Regions from separate parts of the Phyllobacterium sp. 01N428 genome, predicted to be linked through region 3. Evidence: riboswitches for the same ligand, from Rfam matches in the RefSeq annotation. Region 3 holds a riboswitch; each other region holds the start of a gene.
What was found. A riboswitch is a leader RNA that binds a small molecule or an ion and turns the genes downstream of it on or off. The one in region 3 is predicted to bind thiamine pyrophosphate.
Positions count from the first base shown of each region.

Region 1: another riboswitch for thiamine pyrophosphate. It lies ahead of thiC (phosphomethylpyrimidine synthase ThiC); the one in region 3 lies ahead of thiB (thiamine ABC transporter substrate binding subunit).
Region 2: another riboswitch for thiamine pyrophosphate. It lies ahead of AC1DNI_RS02845 (ABC transporter permease); the one in region 3 lies ahead of thiB (thiamine ABC transporter substrate binding subunit).

Region 1 covers NZ_JBFTRH010000002.1:176,982-181,788, forward strand. Annotated here, with positions in the region: gene thiO (glycine oxidase ThiO) at 1-838, opposite strand, end outside; gene thiC (phosphomethylpyrimidine synthase ThiC) at 842-2,644, opposite strand; TPP riboswitch at 2,793-2,911, opposite strand; gene AC1DNI_RS08910 (NADPH-dependent FMN reductase) at 2,962-3,528, opposite strand; gene rpsU (30S ribosomal protein S21) at 3,725-3,997, opposite strand; gene AC1DNI_RS08920 (RidA family protein) at 4,238-4,582, opposite strand; tRNA gene AC1DNI_RS08925 (tRNA-Lys) at 4,669-4,744, opposite strand.
Region 2 covers NZ_JBFTRH010000001.1:604,132-608,938, forward strand. Annotated here, with positions in the region: gene AC1DNI_RS02835 (ABC transporter ATP-binding protein) at 1-517, shown strand, start outside; gene AC1DNI_RS02840 (TadE/TadG family type IV pilus assembly protein) at 665-1,624, shown strand; TPP riboswitch at 1,673-1,775, shown strand; gene AC1DNI_RS02845 (ABC transporter permease) at 1,884-2,627, shown strand; gene AC1DNI_RS02850 (ABC transporter substrate-binding protein) at 2,661-3,623, shown strand; gene thiE (thiamine phosphate synthase) at 3,638-4,300, shown strand; gene thiD (bifunctional hydroxymethylpyrimidine kinase/phosphomethylpyrimidine kinase) at 4,297-4,807, shown strand, end outside.
Region 3 covers NZ_JBFTRH010000006.1:73,445-78,251, forward strand. Annotated here, with positions in the region: gene thiP (thiamine/thiamine pyrophosphate ABC transporter permease) at 1-1,477, opposite strand, end outside; gene thiB (thiamine ABC transporter substrate binding subunit) at 1,482-2,498, opposite strand; TPP riboswitch at 2,543-2,661, opposite strand; gene AC1DNI_RS15510 (thiamine diphosphokinase) at 3,035-3,679, shown strand; gene AC1DNI_RS15515 (hypothetical protein) at 3,766-4,047, shown strand; gene AC1DNI_RS15520 (glycine zipper 2TM domain-containing protein) at 4,321-4,653, shown strand; gene AC1DNI_RS15525 (ABC-F family ATP-binding cassette domain-containing protein) at 4,786-4,807, shown strand, end outside.

The DNA.
Region 1 (4,807 bases), on a different contig from region 3:
CGCGCGGCAGGTTGTCGGCATAGGCCGGCCGGATACCGGTACCCGTCTCCACGATCTCAGCCTCGCCAAAGGCGGGATGCAGGCTATAGGCAGCATTCAGCAGTTCCATCATCGAGCGCGCCGTGATCGGCCCGGTCGCATCGCTTTCGATCATCGTTGCGCCGACCATGAAGGTCTGTCCTGCCCTTGGCACGATGTAGACGGGAAAGCGGGGATGAATGAGCCGTATCGGCCGCGACAGGGCAACATCCGGCGTGCGCAACAGCAGCATTTCGCCGCGCACGCCGCGAATGTTCTCGTCCTGCGTCGCGCGGCCGACGCATTCTATGGTCCAGTCGAAGCCCGACCGGGCCGACAGATCGGTTTCGAAACAGACACCGCAGGCGGCAAGCTTTGCGGCAAGACCGACCAGCGCATGGCGAGGATCGAGATGCGCTTCGCTGGGGAAATGAAGCCCCTTGCGAAAGCGGCCGGAAAGGTCGGGCTCAAGCGCCGCGATCCCTCCTTCATCGACCATTTCGAAGCCGGACGTGCGCGCGCCGAAGCGGTCGAGTTCCTTATGGTCGCGCGCCGGGGCGAGGACCAGCGTGCCGTTCCGGGTCACGCTGCCGGGCAGTGCTTCCTCCCACCAATCGGCCGCCCCTCGTCCAAGCTCGACGACGGCCTGCTCGGCGCTTTCCCTTTCGCAATAGGGCGCGAGCATGCCGCCGGCATACCAGGATGCAGCCCTTAAGCCTCCGGGCGCTGGATCGACCACGGTCACCTCGATACCGCGCACCATCAGTTCATGCGCGACCGCCAGGCCGGCAACGCCAGCACCTTTGACAAGCACCGCCATGGATCAACCGCCATTTTCCAGCGGCATATAGAGATCGCCGCCCTCGCGGAATTTCGCGGCCATCGCCGCCATGCCTTCCTTCTGCGCCTCCGCCCTGATGTCGTGCGAAATACGCATCGAGCAGAATTTCGGCCCGCACATCGAGCAGAAATGCGCCACCTTGTGCGCTTCTTTCGGAAGGGTCTCATCGTGGTAGAGGCGCGCGGTTTCCGGATCGAGCGACAGGTTGAACTGGTCTTCCCAGCGGAACTCGAAACGCGCCCGCGACAGCGCGTCGTCGCGCAGTTTCGCCGCCGGATGGCCCTTGGCAAGGTCGGCCGCATGGGCGGCGATCTTGTAGGTGATGACGCCGACCTTGACATCGTCCCGATCGGGCAGGCCGAGATGCTCCTTGGGTGTGACATAGCAGAGCATTGCTGTGCCGAACCAGCCGATCATTGCCGCGCCGATGCCCGAGGTGATGTGATCGTAGCCGGGTGCGATATCTGTCGTCAGCGGTCCTAGCGTATAGAATGGAGCCTCGCCGCAATCCGTGAGCTGCTTGTCCATGTTCTCCTTGATCTTGTGCATCGGCACGTGGCCGGGCCCTTCGATCATCACCTGGCAATCCTTGGCCCAGGCGATCCGGGTAAGTTCGCCAAGCGTCTCGAGTTCGGCAAATTGCGCCGCATCGTTGGCATCGGCGATCGACCCAGGCCGCAGCCCGTCGCCCAGGGAGAAGGAGACATCATAGGCGCGGCAAATATCGCAGATTTCCGCGAAATGCTCGTAAAGGAAGCTTTCCCTGTGGTGATGCAGGCACCACTTCGCCATGATCGAACCGCCGCGCGAGACAATGCCGGTCACCCGGTTGACGGTGAGCGGGATGTAATGAAGCCGCACCCCGGCATGGATGGTGAAATAGTCGACGCCCTGTTCCGCCTGTTCGATCAGCGTGTCGCGAAAAATCTCCCAGCTCAGATCCTCGGCGATACCGCCCACCTTTTCCAGCGCCTGATAGAGCGGAACCGTGCCGATCGGCACTGGCGCGTTGCGGATGATCCACTCGCGAATATTGTGAATATTGCGCCCGGTCGAAAGGTCCATGACCGTATCCGCGCCCCAGCGCGTCGCCCAGACCATTTTCTCGACCTCCTCGGCCATCGAAGAGGTGACAGCGGAATTGCCGATATTGGCATTGATCTTGACGAGGAAATTGCGGCCGATGATCATCGGCTCGAGTTCGGGGTGGTTGATATTGGCCGGGATGATCGCCCTGCCCCGCGCGATCTCGTCGCGCACGAATTCGGGCGTCACATAGTCCGGTATCGCCGCTCCGAAGGATTCGCCGTCGCGCACCAACGCGCTCTTGGCCGCCTCGCGGCCAAGGTTTTCGCGAATGGCGACAAACTCCATCTCCGGCGTAACGATGCCTGCCCGCGCATAGGCGAGTTGGGTAACCGCACGCCCATCCCTGGACCTGCTTGGCCTGCTGAGGCCGGAGAAAGCCGGCGTCAGGCGTTCGCCGGTCGCAAAGCCATTATCGGCGGGGAGAACGTGGCGGCCGTCATAAACAATCGTGTCGCCCCTCGCCTCAAGCCAGGCCTCCCGCATGCGTGGCAGGCCCTGCGCAATATCGATCGTCACGAGCGGATCGCTATAGGGGCCGGACGCATCATAGACGGTGACGTTGGGCTCGCCCGCCGTTGGATGCACGGCAATTTCGCGCATCGGTACGCGCAAATCCGCATATATGCGCCCGGGCTTGTAGACCTTGGTCGATGCAGGGAGCGCGCCGGTCGAAACGATTGGAGTAATTGCGGTCATCATCAGGTTCCTTTGCTCCGCGAACGCTCCAAAAACGCCCGCAAGTTCAAATTGCCCGCATGGCGTGATGGCCATGCAGGCGCGAAACCCAGTTCTGTGCCGGAAGGATGAAAGGCTTGTGCGAACTACAACAGGAGATCCCTGGCCCGCGCAGACTTTTGCACCGTCCCTACGCCAGTATGAACTGGATCAGGTTCAACGGGTCACTGCGCTTGCCGATGGCCAGCAGTATCTCAGCCCCTTGTCGGGACCCCCCTGGTGAATATCTCTAAGAGACCCGCCCGCAACGCCGTTGTCAAGCGGGTCAATACGTCAGTTCAGGCGCGCAGCGGCTTCAGGGCCTCTGCCCACTTGGCAAGTTCCGCCAGCATTGTCGCCGCGCTGCCCGTCATCGATTCGGTGGGCTGGAAGACGCCTTCATCATCGATGAACTGCTGATACGAATGCACTGCAACGCCATCGGGAATCGGCATCATGCGCAAGCCCGCAACCAGCCCTTTTACCGACTCGACCGAGCGCAAGCCGCCGGATACGCCGCCATAGCTGACAAATCCGGCCGGTTTGTAATTCCACTCCTTGGACAGGTAAATCAAAGCGTTGATGAGCGATGGGGGAGCAAAATAATCATATTCCGGGGTAACGAAAACGGTTGCGTCTGCCGCATCGACGAGGTTGCTCCAACGCTTGGTATGAGCCTTTTCATACTTCTGCATGCGGGGATGATGCGGTTCATCAAGGAGAGGCAGATTGATCTCGGCAAGGTCGATCAGCGTGGTTTCAAACCGGGCATCCTGGCCGGCAAATTCATGAAACCACTTTGCGACTGCCGGGCCGCCACGACCGGGGCGTGTGCTGGCAATGATAATATTGAGCTTGAGTGCCATATGCTTGTCTCCATGATGCATGACTGAATGCCTGCATGAATAGGCAGGCCGTTGGGCCGCGCAAGGAGGCACTTTCTGGAAACCGCCCAAGCGATGATCCCGGCCGACCATACAGGGCCAGGAAAAACGAAACCCGCCCCGGCAAGGCCGTGCGGGTTTTCTCGCTGTAAAAATGACCGGACGGGCCGGTCACCGACTATCGGTTGAAATCGCCACCGGCATTGCCATTCGGACGCGGCGGGCGTTCCTTCTTCTTCGGCCCCGGCAGGAGACCTTCGCGCTGTGCCTGCTTGCGCGCTGCCTTGCGGGCGCGGCTGACGGCTTCAGCTTTTTCACGGACACGGCGCTCGGACGGCTTTTCGAATGCCTGGCGCGCCTTCATTTCGCGGAAGAGACCCTCCCGCTGCATCTTTTTCTTCAGGACCCGGAGGGCCTGTTCAACATTGTTGTCTCGAACGAGTACTTGCAATCGTTTTCCTTACCCATGCTTGCCTCGTCTTGCGCAATAGCAATTGGCTACAATCAGACAAGCGTTTGAAGAATTGCCCCTGTGGCAATCCGGAGAAGCGCGGACTTTATGCATTTCCGCACCAAAAATCCAGCCTGCCCGAGCAATTTACTCGGGCTTTGCTGCAAAGAAACCGCCTTTTAAGGCAGGATAGTCGCAGCCGCTTCAATAATGGCGAGCATTGAAGCGCGCCAAACCGAATCAGAGAGCGGCGGTGATGATGATCTCGACCTTGTATTCGGGCGTTGCGAGCTTGGCTTCGCCGGTTGCGCGCGCGGGCGTATTGGCCGGATCGACCCAGCTATCCCACACGGCGTTCATCTCGCTGAAGTCCTTCATGTCGTCGAGCCAGATAATTGCCTGGAGCAGCTTCGACTTGTCGGTGCCGGCTTCCTTGAGCAGGCGATCGACGGCCGCAAGCACATCCTTGGTCTGCTCGGTAACACTCTTGCCCGGGCCACCCACCTGCCCGGCGAGATATACCGTGTTGCCATGGATAACGGCCTGGCTCATGCGTGGACCAACTTCAATACGACGGATGCTCATGGGAAGTCTCCTCTAGCGTTTGCCGGCAGGTGGAGCCTGCCTCGCGTGCATGAAAAAAGGGCCATGCGGCCCTTTTTTCGAAAGAATGGTGGGCACAGTAGGGATCGAACCTACGACCCGCTGATTAAGAGTCAGCTGCTCTACCAACTGAGCTATGTGCCCGTCAGCCGCTGTGACGACCGAAAGTGAGGGCTCTATAACGGGGCATTTCCTGCCTGTCCAGCC
Region 2 (4,807 bases), on a different contig from region 3:
GGTGTTCCAGGACCCCTATGGTTCGCTGCATCCGCGCCAGACCGTGGACCGATTGCTCCTTGAGCCGCTCGCCGTACATGGGTTCGGCGATATCGAGCGGCGCATCTTGCGGGCGCTTGACGAGGTCGGGCTCGGTTCCAGTTTTCGCTTCCGCTACTCGCATCAGCTGTCGGGCGGCCAGCGCCAGCGTGTCGCCATCGCCCGCGCCCTGATTCTCGAACCATCGATCCTGTTGCTGGACGAGCCAACCTCTGCGCTCGACGCATCGGTGCAGGCGGAGGTGCTGAATCTTCTCGAGCAGATCCGCCGCGACCGCAAGCTGACATTCGTCATGGTCAGCCATGATCTCGCAGTCGTAACGCACATGTGCGACCGGCTGATGGTAATGCAACATGGCGCAGAGGTCGAACGGCTCACCGCGTCGGAACTTGCCCGGCGCCATGTAACGCAGGACTACACGCGCAACCTCCTTGTCGCGAGCCAGGGTTTTGTCCGCCCTGTCGTTCAAAACGCCTAATGCAGCTTCATCAAACATTTACCATTTGCAGACGCATTTCTTCACCGACGCCCGTTCCAGGGCAGATCGTGAAAATCTGAACGAATTTCATAAGCCGTCATTTACGCCGGACAACTGATGGTTGCGCTCATCGACTGGAGTGGGGCCATGAACTATCTACGTCAATTCATAAAAGACCGCCGCGGCGCAACCGCGATCACATTCGGTTTGCTGCTTGTACCGCTCCTGGGGTTTGCCGGGCTCGCCGTGGATTATAGCCGCGCCAGCAATGACCGTTCGCGGCTGCAGAATGCGGCCGACGCTGCGGCGCTTGCGGCAGCCTCGGTTTTCACCGGGTCCAACAAAGCGGCCGCCGAGGCGAGGGCACGTGCCTTCCTCCAGGCCAATCTCGGCCTGCGCGCCGAAGATATCAATTTGAACTTCAGTACCGAAAATCAAAAGGTTTCCATCACCCTTGGCGGCCAGACCAGCACCCTGTTCATGCATGTTCTCAACAAGGACAACATGCCGATCAACGTCAACGCCACGGCGCTGGCGCCATTGAAGCCGACGACGGCCAAGATCACGATCGACAAGGTTACGGGCTACTGGTTCAAGAAAGTTTCCATCATCGTCGTGCGCAATGGCAAGGACGTTGTTGTCGGCACCATCAAATACACCGCGACCGACCATAACCTCTACAACGGTAACGGCGGCGGTAAAACAGACCCGGATATCAATGTTCCGATCACATTCGATCTCGGTGACTACACCAAGCTGTACCTAAAGATGGAAATCAAAAATGACGGTTGCGATGTCGGCTACAAGGACAAGAACGCCGGAAAATCGCGATACGTCGACTGCATTGCCACAAATGAGTCGGGCTATTCGAAATACAATTCCACGCTAAAAACCGACGACCCGAACACGGTCAACCATCTGTTCGTCGATGGCGTCCAACTGCCATTGGGATCCAAGCCGCCACTGGACGACCTGATGAATTGTGACAACACGCCCCATAGCCATGCGTGGGAAGACGGCGGCGGCTGGGCCAACCAGGACTTCTACTACAAGATCACGGCCGCCTGTAAATCGGTCGATGGCGAGAACGTCCGCCTGACCCACTAGGACCTGACGCGGCGCGATTGACTTTGATCTCGCGCCGCTCCATCATCGCTTCATTCCGAGGGGGGCACTGTACAGTGCTGAGATAGCGTCGAGCTGGACCCTTGAACCTGATCCGGGTCATGCCGGCGTAGGAACGGGAATTGAGCATAGTTCGCGCCTTTTCAGCTTCACCTTCGCGCATGACCGGATCTTCAAAAGCAATGGAGTCCAGAGCGTGCCATACATCCTGACATTTGAACTGCGGCGGTAGCTGCCAACCATGCGCCTCGTTATTCGCATGGTCGCGGCGCTTGCCGCCGTCGCTGCTTGCTGGCAAGTGGCGGTCTGGCTGTTCCAGCCTCCGCGATTCATTCTGCCTGGGCCAATTGCGGTGGTGTCGGCACTGGTCGAACAGCGGCAATATCTTGGCGTCAACGCATCGATCACGCTCATCGAGATCCTGCTTGGACTGGCATTCGGCGCGCTCGCCGGCATTGTCATCGCGCTGCTCGTCGCCGCCATTCCTGCCTTCCGCCATGTCGTCTGGCCGCTCCTTCTTGTCTTGCAGGCACTCCCGGTGTTTGCCATCGCGCCGCTGCTTGTTCTGTGGTTCGGCTTTGGACTTGCCTCCAAGGTGGTGATGGCAAGCCTCATCATCTTCTTTCCCGTGGCGTCGGCCTTTGCCGATGGCCTGCAGCGGACCAACCGCGACCTGCTCGATGCGGCTTCGCTCACGCAAGCGACGCCGCTCGCAACGCTTGTTCTCGTTCGGGTTCCGAGCGCCTTGCCCTCGCTCGGATCGGGCCTGCGCGTCGCCGCCGTCTTTGCCCCGATCGGCGCCGTGATTGGCGAATGGGTCGGCTCGTCGCGCGGGCTCGGTTTTGTCATGCTCCAAGCCAATGCCCGCATGCAGACCGAAACCATGTTCGCGGCACTGATGATCCTCGCCGCCCTCACCGTGATCCTGCGCTTTCTCGTCGACGCCCTGACGCGCCGCCTTACCCCTTGGGCGCCGGAAACATGACCTCTCCCTCATCGATGCAACAAAGGACAACCGATGTTCCGCATACGCTCATTGATCCTCACCATATGCCTTGCGCTCTGCGCCGCAACCGCACCTGCCAGAGCCGCCGACAAGTTGACGGTTCTGCTCGAATGGTTCGTCAATCCGGACCACGCCCCTCTTGTCATCGCCCGCGAGAAGGGATTCTTCGCCGATGCAGGTCTTGATGTGAATCTGATGCCGCCAGCAGACCCGGCCGCGCCGCCACGCCTTATCGCGGCAAAGCAGGCCGACATCGCCATTCACTACCAGCCCAATCTCTATCTCGACCATGACGCCGGCCTGCCGCTGGTGCGCTTCGGGACGCTGGTGGAAACACCACTCAACACGGTGATGACACTGGCCGATGGTCCGATCAAAAGCCTCAAGGATTTGAAGGGCAAGAAAGTCGGCTTCTCGGTCGCCGGGTTTGAGGACGCGATGCTCGGCGCAATGCTCAAGTCCGAAGGCATGTCCATCAAGGATGTAGAACTGATCAACGTCAATTTCGCCCTCTCGGCCTCGCTGATCGCGGGACAGGTCGATGCGACTGTCGGAGCCTACCGCAACTTCGAACTGACCCAGATGACACAGGAGGGTCATAGCGGCCGCGCCTTCTTTCCCGAGGAGCACGGCGTGCCGGTCTATGACGAACTCATCTTCGTCACAAACCGGGATCTCGTCACCGACAATCGCCTGCCCCGCTTTCTTGGCGCTGTCGAAAAGGGGGCGATCTATCTGACCAATCACCCGGACGAGAGCTGGCAGATTTTCATCAAGGCCTATCCGGATCTCGACAATCCGCTGAACAGGCAAGCGTGGACGGACACGCTTCCACGCTTCGCCAAACGGCCGGCGGCTCTCGATCGCAGCCGCTACGAACGCCTCGGTGTCTTCCTGCACGAAGCAGGGCTTATCAAATCGATCCCCGCCGTCGGCGATCTCGCCGTCGAACTCTCCCAACCTCCTTCGCTCTAATGAAAGAGAAGATCATGCCAAAAGTAGATTTCCGGCTGAATGCCATTGTTGATGTCGACGCCATCGGCGGCGGGCAAGACCTTGGTGCTCTGGCGCTCGCTGCGGCGCGAGGCGGCGCCACGATCATCCAGTATCGCGACAAGAATTCGCCAACACGAAAGATGGTGGAACGTGCCAATGCGATCAGGGCAGCGCTGGGCGGCAGCGGCGTTCCTTTCGTCGTCAACGACCGGGTCGACGTGGCGCTTGCCACGGGTGCCGACGGGGTCCATGTCGGGCGCGAGGACATGCTGGTCGCCGACGTCCGTCGTCTGCTTGGCCCGGATGCGATCATCGGTTTGACGGTGAAGAACGAATCCGATGCCGAAGCCGCCATCGCTGGCGATATCGACTATGCTTGCATCGGCGGGTTGTTCGAAACGCCGGCCAAGCACAATCCCGACGGTCCCATCGGCTTTGACGGCTATCAACGTCTGGCGCAGATCATTCGGGCGAAGAAGCCCGACCTGCCGATCGGCGCTATTGCCGGCCTCGATCTCGCGCGCACCGCACCGGCCATCGAAGCCGGGGCCGATGGCATAGCGGTCATTTCGGCGATTTTCCGGCAGGTGGACCCGAAAGCTGCTGCGCAAGTACTGCGCGAGGCCGTGGACAAAGCGCTCGAGGCGCGGCGATGACCGCGATCGCATTGACCATCGCCGGCTCGGACAGCGGCGGCGGCGCGGGTATCCAGGCGGATCTGAAAACCTTCTCGGCGCTTGGCGTCTATGGGGCGAGCGTCATCACAGCCATCACCGCCCAGAACACAAAGGGCGTGACAGCAATCGAAAATCTCTCGCCTTCGATCATAAGCGCCCAGATCGACGCCGTTCTGTCAGATATTGACGTCGCCGCGATCAAGATCGGCATGGTCTCCGCAGTGGCAGCGATCGAGAGCATTGCCAATGGCCTGCGTGGCTGGGACCGGGCGCTCGTTATCGACCCGGTCATGGTCGCGACCTCAGGTGATCAGCTACTCGACCCCGGAGCCATCGATGCGTTGCGGCAGGTGCTTCTCCCCAACGCAGTCCTCGTTACACCCAACCTTGCGGAAGCGGCCCTGCTGACCGGGCGGCCCATCGCAGGCGATGCGGCCGAAATGGTGCGCCAGGCCGAGCTTCTGCTGGCTTTCGGTCCTTCAGCAG
Region 3 (4,807 bases):
TCTGGACTGCGTCATTTCCAAAAAGCGCGATCGTTCCGAGATCGCCGAGCGAAAGCGCCATTGCGAATGCAAAGGCAATCCACAAGGGCTGCCGCAATACCGGCCAGTCGATGAGGCGGAGCCGGTTCCATCCCCTGATGCCCAGTTCCGCGCAGAGCCGGTTATGGCGGCTCGCCGCCGTATCCCAGGCCGGTCGCAGAATGCGGTATGCAAATGGAATTGCCATCGCCGCATTGACGCTGACGACCATGACCGGCGCAAGCCTGAACGGATCGACGAAATGGCGCGACAGGATGAACCACCCCGCTCCGATGACGATCGGTGGCACAACCATGATGAGGCTGGCGCCAAGGTCAAGGGCGCGTTCAAAAATGCCGGGCGTTCCGTAACGGCGGCGGTTTGCGATGTCCTCGCGTGCCGTAACGAGGACGAGCGAAATCAGCGTTGCGAGAAGGCCGGCGCCAGCGCCAAGGCCGAGGCTGGTTAGGATTGCCCGCCACACCTGCGTTTCGCCCAGCAGACGCGAAAGATCGGCAGAAAGACCGGAAACCACGGTGCCTGCCATGGGCAAGCCGACGAAGAGCACGCCAACGAGAATGAGAATAGCATCCAACGACCTTGAACCGGCAGAGGACTTATCGAAGCGGCGGGCCGTCGTGCGCAGGCTGAAACCCTCCTCCGTAGGACGGCCAGCGATGCTGAGGAGCAAAAGTACCGCGATTGTTAACGTGAGTTGCAAAAGGGTCAGCGATACGGCGCGCGCGATATCGAAGTCGAAGTGGAGCGCCTGGTAGATCGCCACTTCCAGTGTTGTCGCGCGCGGCCCGCCGCCAAGCGTCAGCACGATGGTGAAGGACGTAATGCACAGCATGAAGATCAGCCCGGCAATGCCGGCAAGATTGCGCCGTATAACCGGCCATTCGATCAGGCGAAACTGCCCCCATGCGCGCATGCCGAGCTGCGCGGAAAGTTTCCAGTAATCTTCCGGAATTGAGTCGAGGCTGGCGTGAATGAACCGCGTTGCCAGCGGCAGGTTGAAGAACACGTGGGCGATCAGAATGCCAGTGAGGCCGTAGATGTTCGGTATGATTTCAGAGCCGGATTGCGCAAGCAGTGCAGCGAGAAGGCCGTTGCGTCCGTAAATGCTGGTGATGCCAAGCACAGCGACAAGCGCGGGCAGGGCTAGGGGCAGGGCGAAAAGGCGCAAGATCATCGGCCGCCCCGGAAAATCAGGATTGGCATGGAGGGCCCGGGCCAGCGGGATGGCAAAGGCGATCGAGAGCAGCATTGAAAGAACGGCCTGCAACAGGGTGAAGCGAGCAACCCTCCACAAATAGCTGTCGAATGTAGCAAAGCCTTCGGCATCGCCACGCAATGCCTCGCTCAGGAGACCGAGCAAGGCTCCGCCCGCAAGGAGGGCGAGAAAGGCCAGGGCGATTGCCCCAGCCCAAGGTTTGAGGGTGGTGTTGGGCGTCAATGCGTTACAGGCTCATCGACGCCAGCCACTCGTCGATCCAGGCCTTGCGGTTCTTGGCCACTTCCTCAGGCGAGAACATCAGGGTCGTTGCGGGCTTGACCAGCCTGTCGAAGGCCGGGTTCAGCGGCGTGCTGGTTTTTGCCGCCGGGAACATCCAGTTGTTTTCCGGGATGGCGTCCTGGAAGGCGGGCGAGGTCATGAAGGCAAGAAATTCCTTGGCCAGCGGGTTCTTCGCACCCGTCGTGGTCTGGCCCGCGACTTCAACCTGCAGATAGTGGCCTTCGGCGAACGACGCGGCCCTGTAGCGCTCGGTCTTCTCGGCGATCTCATGATAGGCAGGAGATGTCGTATAGGAGAGGACAAGCGGGGCTTCACCCTTGGTGAAGAGGCCGTATGCTTCCGACCAACCGGGCGTAACGGTCAAGACGCGGTTCTTGAGCTTGGCCCAAGCTTCCCCCGCCTTGTCGCCATAGACCGATTTTACCCACAGGAGCAGTCCCAGGCCCGGCGTCGAAGTACGCGGGTCCTCGATGACGATCTTCTGTTTCGGATCGCCTTCGACGAGGTCCTTGAGGCTCGCTGGAGGGGTCGTCAGCTTTTCCGTGTCATAAATCACGGCAAAGTAGCCATAGTCGAAGGGTACGAAAATATCGTCCTTGTAGCCACCCGGAATTGCTACTGCCTTCGTATCGATGCCGTGCGGCGCGAAGAGGCCGGTCGCTGCCGCTTCATAGGTGAGATTCGTATCAAGACCGAGAACAATGTCCGCCTTCGTTGCGGCGCCTTCGAGCTTCAACCGGTTAAGAAGGGCAACGCCGTCGGTCACGGCAACGAAGTCGACGGTGCAACCGCACTGTTTTTCGAAAGCCTCCTTAACCTTGGGGCCGGGGCCCCACTCTGCGGTGAAGCTTTCATAGGTATAGACGGTGAGCTTGCCTTCGGCGTTAGCACCCGCCGGGAAAGCGAGTGCCAGCGCACCGATCATGAGTGCAAATTTCAATAATGTCGTTAGCGGCCGCATCGGCGCCTCCTTAGCTTGGTGTTCAAAAGGATTGGTGCGCCGGCTGTGATGCCGCGTCTAATCCCTCCGCCGGTACAAACCGGATCAGGTTCCGCGGGTTGGCAGGTGTTTCACCTTGTGCCTCTCAGCCTGTCATTTCTGGCAGGCACCCCGTTAGAGCGTTGCAAAGATTAAAGAAAAACATTGGTCGGCGCAAGCCGATTGCCCGTCTTGCGTGTGGTTGCGATCGCAATGTCGGGGGCCGGTTAATCCGCGCTGATTAACCCGGATTTGTGTGAAGCCATGCGCCCGCGAATCTGCTAGATTTCCCTTCAGAACAATAAGAAGACTAAGGGGGCAGAAATGTTCGAACTCACGGATGGGGCCATGCTGGTGGTCATAGCCATCGCCACGGCAATCGGGGCCTACATATTCTACGGTATCTCGCTGTTGCAGCTTACAGGGTTTTAGCGTTCGCACGCGTGCCCTTGCCCGGCAGCTTCATGTCACGCTGAACGACGCTATGCGGCGAGGGTGCCGCATGCTATGGCCGCGTCATGAGCAAGTTTGTCATTCTTCTCGGCGGAACCGTCCACGCCAATGATCGCCTCAGGGACCTCGTCGCCGGTGCCCGCGTCCTTGCGGCCGATGGCGGCATAGCACATGCCGAAGCCCTCGGTCTTGAACCCGAGCTTTGGCTCGGCGATTTCGATTCGACCTCGCCCGAATTGGACCGGCGTTATGCGCATGTTCCCCGCTCGGTTTTCCCGGCTGCCAAGGATATGACGGACGGCGAGCTCGCGCTCAACGAAGCCTATCGGCTCGGCGCAACGGAAGTCGTTCTATGCGGGGCGTTCGGCGGTTCGCGCACCGATCAACCGCTCCTGCATCTCACCATGGCGACGGCCCATGCGGCCGAGGGCCGCAAGATAATCCTCTCCAGCGGTGATGAAGAAGCGCATCCGCTGGTCGCAGGTTCCTACAGGTTCGATTTCCCCGAAGATACGCTCTTCAGCATTGTTGCATTTTCGCCATTGCACGGGCTTTTTATCGAAGGCGCTCGCTGGCCGCTGCAAAATATGGAACTTTCTTTCGGTTCATCGCTTACTGTCTCGAATTCGGTACGCGGAACTCTCCGGGTATCGCTCGATTCAGGTAAGGCAATCCTGATTGCTGCCTTGCAACCTGCGTCCGGCTTGTAAAACAAAGCGCTAGATGCAATTGTTGCAGGACAGCATTGGGGACGCAAGCTGTTGAAATTTGGTTCTAACAACGGGAGAGGTCTTCCATGTTGAAAAGTTTGTCCACGATTGCAGTCGCCGGACTCCTGGCGTTTTCGGCCGCCGGGTGCACCACTTCTGATCAGCGCGTCGCCGGCTACGGCGTAGGCGGTGCGGCATTGGGTGCATTGGCTGGTGGTGCAATCAACGGTGGCAAGGGCGCCCTTGCAGGTGCTGCAATCGGCGGTGCCGGTGGTGCTTTGGTTGGTGCTGCCACCAACAACAATAGCAATCGTTATTGCACATACGAGAATCGTTATGGCCAGCGTTATCAGGCCCCGTGCCGATAATCGGTTATTTCTTGCATAAGAGCAGGCCGGGATTTTCCCGGCCTGTTTTTTTGGCCAGGGCGGAGTAGCCCAACGACGCTACTGATCGTAGGTGAGCGTGGCGTAGGCAGACCCTCCCCGGCTTCATACAACCATGATCCTCGGTACACGAGCCGAGAATGTCGACGGAGGGGCTCCGCCATAATTTGTTGGTAAGCGCGGTGGAAAACTTTCTTCTGCCTTATTGGCACAGCAGGGTCCGCCGCATCTGTTTTGGACATGAAAGGATTTGTCATGAAGTTACGTCTGACCGCGATTGCGGTATCCGCGCTGCTGGCCGTCTCTGTTGCCGGTTGCGCAACGAGCGAGCAAAACGTACGTGGAGGGACGGGCGCCCTGATTGGCGGTGGCCTGGGTGCGATTGCCGGCCAGGCGCTGGGGCATGACACAAAGAGCACGGTGGTTGGCGCAGCAGGCGGTGCCTTGCTCGGTGCCGCAATCGGCACCGTAACGACGCCGCAAGGCCAGACGCAGAACCTCTGCCGCTACCAGCGGCGTGACGGCTCGATCTATACCGCGCCTTGCGAAGGTAATGGCGGCGGCGCCTATGGCGGCAGCGGATACTGATTTTCAACGCACAGTCCTACGACAGGCCGGAAAATTCCGGCCTGTTTTATTTGACAGGGGCACGTTTCTCGCCGAAAAGGCCATGCGCCCGGCCACTCCCGGTCTGCCTGTACCGCTGGATTTGATTTCTTCATGGCCCCACCACTGCTTCGTC